One region of the Afipia sp. MLSD5-FHT05B12 genome, then DNA from elsewhere that is predicted to be linked to it. Evidence: riboswitches for the same ligand, from Rfam matches in the RefSeq annotation. Region 1 holds a riboswitch; the other holds the start of a gene.
The links. Region 1 has a riboswitch for cobalamin ahead of AC1Q6J_RS01785 (ribonucleoside-diphosphate reductase subunit alpha). Riboswitches for the same ligand answer to the same signal wherever they lie in the genome.
Positions count from the first base shown of each region.

Region 2: another riboswitch for cobalamin. It lies ahead of AC1Q6J_RS05855 (TonB-dependent receptor); the one in region 1 lies ahead of AC1Q6J_RS01785 (ribonucleoside-diphosphate reductase subunit alpha).

Region 1 covers NZ_JBXAFS010000001.1:406,103-409,511, forward strand. Annotated here, with positions in the region: gene AC1Q6J_RS01775 (NAD(P)/FAD-dependent oxidoreductase) at 1-905, shown strand, start outside; gene AC1Q6J_RS01780 (c-type cytochrome) at 1,023-1,415, shown strand; cobalamin riboswitch at 1,807-2,025, shown strand; gene AC1Q6J_RS01785 (ribonucleoside-diphosphate reductase subunit alpha) at 2,136-3,409, shown strand, end outside.
Region 2 covers NZ_JBXAFS010000003.1:235,329-238,737, reverse strand. Annotated here, with positions in the region: gene AC1Q6J_RS05855 (TonB-dependent receptor) at 1-1,290, opposite strand, end outside; cobalamin riboswitch at 1,459-1,691, opposite strand; gene AC1Q6J_RS05850 (hypothetical protein) at 1,772-2,203, shown strand; gene AC1Q6J_RS05845 (serine hydrolase domain-containing protein) at 2,258-3,409, opposite strand, start outside.

The sequences.
Region 1 (3,409 bases):
AGCTGCCTTACGACCGCCTCGTGGTCTCACCGGGCATCGACCTGAAATACGATTCCGTTCCGGGCTGGTCGCAGGCCGCGGAAGAAAAGATGCCGCACGCCTGGAAGCCGGGCGCGCAGACGCTGCTTTTGAAGAAACGGCTCGATGCCGTGCCTGACGGCGGCGTCATCGTGATGATCGCGCCGCCCAACCCCTACCGCTGCCCGCCCGGACCCTATGAGCGCGTCTCGATGATGGCGCATGCTCTGAAGAAAGCGCGCAAGGATCGCTCCAAGATCATCGTGATCGATCCGAAGGACAGCTTCTCCAAGCAGGCGCTGTTTCAGGAGGGCTGGGAAAAGCACTACAAGGGCATGGTCGAATGGCTCGGCCCCAAGGTTCATGACGGGGTCAAGTCGGTCGATCCGAAGACCAACACCGTGGTGACGGGATTCGAGACCTACAAGAATGCGGCGCTGGTCAACGTCATTCCCGCGCAGATGGCCGGTGCGATCGCGCGGGATGCCGGCCTCGCCAACACGACCGGCTACTGCGCCATCGACCCCACCAACATGAAGTCGTCGGTTGATGCCAATATCTATATCCTCGGCGATGCCTCCATCGCCGGCGACATGCCGAAGTCCGCGTTCTCCGCCAACAGTCAGGCCAAGGTCGCCGCCATGATGATCCGGGGCGAGCTGGCTTCGGCGCGCACGTTCCCGGCGCGCTACACCAATACCTGCTGGAGCCTGATCGACACCGACGACTGCGTGAAGGTCGGCGGCGCTTACGAGCCCAAGGACGGCAAGATCACGGCGTCATCCACCTTCGTCTCGAAGACCGGCGAGGATGCCGGGCTGCGCAAGCAGACGCAGGCGGAAAACATGGGCTGGTACGCCGGAATTACAGCCGATATGTTTGCCTGACACTTGTTCACCGTTGACGGAACCCGCCGCGTCGTGGCGGGTTCCGGTGACGTTTCCCGCCTCGCGCTCTCTCACTCCATCAGCCAGCCTTCCTGCCCGCTTCAAAGGTCAAAACATATGATTGCTCGTTCGCTCGCCGCTGCCTTCGCTCTTGCCGCCGTCAGTTTCGCCGGCACCGCCAACGCTCAGGACGCCGCCGCGGGCGAGAAGTCCTTCAACAAGTGCCGCGCCTGTCATCAGGTCGGCGAGACCGCCAAGAACGGTGTCGGCCCCGCGCTGAACGGACTGTTCGGCCGCCACTCCGGAAGCGTCGCGGGCTACAGCTATTCCGACGCCAACAAGAATTCCGGCATCACCTGGGACGAGGCGGTGTTTGCCGAATACATCAAGGACCCGAAGGCCAAGATCCCCGGCACCAAGATGGCGTTCGCCGGCATCAAGAAGGAAGACGAGATCAAGGATCTCACCGCCTTCCTCAAGCAGTTCGCCGCGGACGGGAAGAAGAAGTAAGGGGCCGTCATTCCGGGGCGCGCTGATATTCACCTCTCCCCGCATGCGGGGAGAGGGAGAAGCGACGCTGTCTCGATGACGACACTTCCGCCGAGAACTATGTTTACGCGCGCGGCATCTGTGTTTCATCCTTGACGTGGCTCGCGCCGGGTCAAATGGAAAGCTTCCCACTGCGGCAGCGCCGGACGCGTGCGCGATGTGAGTGGGCAAATGTTCGGCGAGAATCATGGAAACTGATTCTGGATAGCGCGATCCGCGGCAGGACTCTCGAACGCCTTTTGCTCATGCCACCAAAAAAAACTTTGGGCGGTTTTTCAGCGCATTTTGCGCTGTTGCAGGAGTCGTCCCGGTTATTCACAGGTTCACGATGTTGACTTCCTGTCCCAAATACACAGGATGTAGATGTCGAGGTTCCGCAAAGCCGCAAGGCCTAGTGGTGAAAATGGGAAGCCGGTGAGCTGCACTCCGATGCTGCAAATCCGGCGCTGCCCCCGCAACTGTAAGCAGTGAGTTGAATCCGACCGATGTCACTGGTGCGTTCTCGCATCGGGAAGACCGGATTCAGCCGCGACCTGCGAGTCAGGAGACCTGCCGCGACACCAAAAGAACGTCCACGGGCGGGGTGTCCGGCGGTCGCGTGCTTCGGTGCGTTCGCGCGCCGCGACGACGCGCCTTTCGGCCCCAGCCCCCAGAAAATTGCAACATGCACGGGGTCTGCCGATGTCACTCTCGATCGAACGCGAAGCCGCCAAGTCCGCTCCTTTCATTCAGTTGCGTTCCGAGTCGCTGGCCGTCCCTGCCGCCACACCGCCGTTACAGGTGATCCGCCGCAACGGCACGGTGTCGCCGTTCGACGCAAGCAAGATTTCGATCGCGATGACCAAGGCGTTCCTCGCCGTCGAGGGACACACCGCGGCGGCGTCGCGCCGCATTCACGGCGTGATCGAGCAACTGACGAATGAGGTGGTGAACGCGCTGACCCGCAGGATCGGCGAGGGCCGCACCTTCCATATCGAGGATGTGCAGGATCAGGTCGAACTCGCGCTGATGCGCAGCGAGCACCACAAGGTCGCCCGCGCCTATGTGCTCTATCGCGAAGAGCGCGCGCGTCAGCGTGCCGAAGAGGCCGCCGCTAGGCCGGTCAAGACATCGTCCGAGCCGCTGCTGCATGTCACGCTGGGCGACGGCGCGCGCGTGCCGCTCGATGTCGAGCGTCTGACCCTGATCATTCAGGAAGCCTGCGCCAGTCTCGACGGTGCCGATGCCGCGCCGGTTCTCGCCGAGACACGCCGCAATCTCTACGACGGCATCAGCCAGGACGAGCTTGCGCTCGCGGGCATCATGGCCGCGCGCACGCTGGTGGAGCAGGAGCCGAACTACGCCTATGTCAGCGCGCGTCTCTTGCTCGACAAGCTGCGCACCGAAGTGCTGTCGTTCGTTCATTCCGCGCAGATCAGCGCTACGCAGGCGGATATGACGGCGCGCTATGCGGATTACTTCCCGGTCTATGTCAAGAAGGGGATCGCGGCTGAACTGCTGGACCCTGAACTGGCGCGCTATGACCTGACGCGGATCGCGGCGGCGCTGAAGCCGGAGCGCGATCTGTCGTTTCAGTTCCTCGGCTTGCAGACACTGTACGACCGATATTTCCTGCACGAGAACGGCAACCGCATCGAACTGCCGCAGGCGTTTTTCATGCGCGTGGCGATGGGCCTTGCGATCCGTGAGATCGACCGCGAGGCGCGCGCCATCGAATTCTACAACCTGCTGTCGTCGTTCGACTTCATGGCCTCGACCCCGACGCTGTTCAACTCAGGCACGCTGCGGCCGCAGCTCTCGTCCTGCTTCCTGACCACGGTGGCCGACGATCTCGACGGCATCTTCAAGTCGGTAAAAGACAATGCGCTGCTGGCGAAGTATTCCGGCGGCCTCGGCAACGACTGGACCCGCGTGCGCGGCCTCGGCGCGCACATCAAGGGCACCAACGGCGAAAG
Region 2 (3,409 bases), on a different contig from region 1:
GTAGGAGAAGTCGGTGCTCGGCAACAATCCCAGCGTTTGCTGCCAGTAGCCGGCAATGGTCTGCTGCGAGAGATTGTAGACGTGATTGGGCGGATCGGAGATCGTGTACTGACGGTTCGAGCTGTAGCGCGCATCGTAGTAGTCGAGGCCGGTCAGGATGTTCGACGTCACGCTGCCGAACGTGTTCTTCATGCTGAGGCGCGGCGTGATCGACCACGTTGTCAGATCGGAGTCGACATAGGCGTAAGGAAAACGATCGCCCGGAAACGACAGCACATAGTTGGGATCGCCGAAGAAACCCGCCTGCTGCTTCTTGTTGCGGACGCCGCCATCGACGATCAGCTCCGCGCCCGCCCACAAGGATTTTGTGAAACCGGCAGTGGCGTTGACGCCCTGCTTCTTGCCGTAGTCGTTCGGCGTGCTCGTTCCGCGCAGATCGAGCAACTGGTTGGTGAAGGTGAAAAAGTCGAGGGTGTACATGTTCGCGCGCGTGCCGGGAAAGCCGAGCTGCTGCCGGTCGCCGGACAAATTGAAAAATGCGCTGAACTCAGGCGTGGAGTAGCGGATCTCGCCGACCCCATTCTGCTGGTCGAGTTTGTTGTTCTTCCGGTATCCGTCCGAATGAACGGCGTTGCCGAACACTGCGGACGACCATGGTCCCGAATTGGTGCTGAACGAGCCATTGCCTTCGCGCTGCCCGTAAGAGCCCACACCGCCCTCGATGCGCCCCGCGATCGGCTTGCCGATGCCTGCACCGGTTTTGGTGATGATGTTGATGACGCCGCCGACGGCGTTGTCGCCGTACAGCACCGCACCGCTGTTGCCGCGCGTGATCTCGATGCGCGCGATCGATTGGATCGGAATTGTCGACAGATCGACGCCCTGAAGGTCGGCCTCATTGAGGCGGCGGCCGTTGATAAGGAACAATGTGTTGGACGACGCAAAGGCGCCGAACCCGCGAAGATCGACGACGGAGCCGGTACCGTTCACAGCCCCATAGAGATTCGTAAGCTGCACGCCCGGAATGGTCGCGAGCACATCCTGAATCGTCTGGTTGGGAGAACGCGCGATGTCTTCCGCGGTGATAACGCTGGTCGATGCGCCGATAATGCCGCCATAGAGACGGCTGGCATCGACGTTGATCGGCGGCAACGCGCCGCCATCCTGCGCGCGGGCAGGGGTTACAAGCGCGGTGCCCGCAAGACACGCCGCTGCGAAGGAGAGTCCGAGCGTCGCCGCCGGAAAGAGAGATTTAGAAGAATGAGTCACTATGAAGCCCCGCCGATGCATGTGATCGCGGAGGCGCGGTGAAAACGCGCAGACATGACGGCCGGCGGCAGGTTGCTGCCTCCATACGTTCCGTCCTGACTGAGGAAACAGGCCATCGGCCGAACCTCCGCAACAGTTACGTCACGTCACCGCTGCGGAACGCCGCCCCTTCGCACGCCCCGTGCGACGGAAGGATGACCGGTACAGGCAGGTCTCCTGGCTCGCGGATCGTCGCCGTTGTCCGCCTTCCCAAGCCCGGCTGAAAAGCCTTCGCTCAGTGGCCTCATGGACAACGGCTCACCGCTGACAGTTGCGGGGGCAGCTTCGGACTGGCCGTGCATGCGTCACTCTGACGAAACGCACGGCGGCACCGAATTCCCTATTCGCCAGCTTGCGCTGGCACCTGTGCCGTGGTTGCAATCAACCGGCGAGGGGTTGCCTTGTCAATGACACAGTGTGCAAGAAACCCAATGCGATGCCTCAGGCCATGGACTTCATCGGAATGCGTTGCAAATTGGTGACATATACGCGGAGCGCGGCGCTGGCGCTGGCTGCGCTCTGTGTTTCCGGCTGTGCATGGACCGGCGGCAGCGATGGCCTGTCCTACACCGCCGATCGCGGTGTCGAGAACCAGCCGTATCCGGCGAACTACCGCCCCGAACTGCTGGCTCTGCTGCGCACCTATCTGAACGACCCGGCCGGCATACGCGAGGCGGGAATTTCGGAGCCCGCGCAAAAGGAGGTCGGCGGACGCCGCCGCTACGTCGTTTGTGTGCGCTTTAATGCGCGCAGTGCGGGGCGTTACGCCGGCATCAAGGAACGCGCCGGCATGTATATCGACGGACGGCTCGATCGCATCATCGAGGAGACCGAGGATCTTTGTAAGGGCGTCACCTACGCCGCGTTTCCCGAACTGGAAAAGCTGACGCGCTGACGCCGGCTTCGATGCGACGGCGCCGTTGCAGCGCCGCCGCGATGAAGCGAGGTCCTATGAGAAGTGCTGGACGATGGCCGCGAAGCCGCGTCCCCATGCGCGGTAGTTCGCGACTTCGAGCGGGATCGGCTCGGCGGCGACCCTGACGATCACCAGTTCGCTGATCGGATCGATGTAGATCCACTGGCCATGGATGCCGATGCAGCACAGCGTGCGCCGCTTGCGGTCGATCTGGTAGAACTTGCTGCGATAGGCCGCGTCCGGAAACATCGCGGCGAATTCGCCGCGCGCCCACGCCGCCGGATCGCCGTTGTCGTTGATGTCGTCGATCCACCAGCCCGGCACCACTTGCCTGCCGTTCGCGACACCGCGTTGCCGGATCATTTCTCCGAAGCGGGCGAGGTCGCGCGGGGCGGCGCAGATGCCTCCGGCGGCGCGCATGGCGCCTTCCGGATCGAGGGTGACATAGGCGTCGATTTCCGCGCCGAGCGGCGTCCAGAGATACTCGCCGAGCAAATCGGAGAGGGCGCGGCCCGCCGCGCGCTCATAGACCCAGCCGAGCATGTCGGTGTTGGTCGAGACATAATGGAACGTGTCGCCGTGGGTCTTGCCGTCGGGCCTCTGGGTCGCGAGATATTCGCGCAGCGCCATGGTGCTCTGGCCGGGTTTAATGACATCCCATCCCACCGCGCGGCGATAGCGCGCGACATCGCCATCCGGATCGACGTAATCCTCGGTGAAGGCGATGCCGACCGACATGTCGAGCAGGTGCCGTACCGAGCAGCCGCCATACACCGACGACGAGACTTCAGGCACGTAATCGGTCACGGGCCGGTTGGGATTGAGAAATCCCTTGTCCGCGAGAATTCCGCCGAGCGCGCCGCAGATCGACTTGCTTACGGAGAACACGATATGCGGCGTCAAAGCATCCATGCCGCCCGCGTACCACTCGGCTGCGATCCGGCCGCGGCGAAGAACCAGAAACCCCTTGGTGTTCGTGGTGCGCAGCGCATCGCGCAATGTGGTCCGTCCCTTGTTGCCCTCGAAGGCAACGTCGCCGATTTCGACCAGCGAACTGTCCAGCGGGATGGGGTTTTTCGACGCCGCGATGTTCGCGGTCGGCAGCAGGCGGCGGACGTTGTGAAAGCTCCAGTCGCTGGAGGGCTGTGTGCGCCAGTTGGCGAGGGTTACAAGATTGTCCCGCGC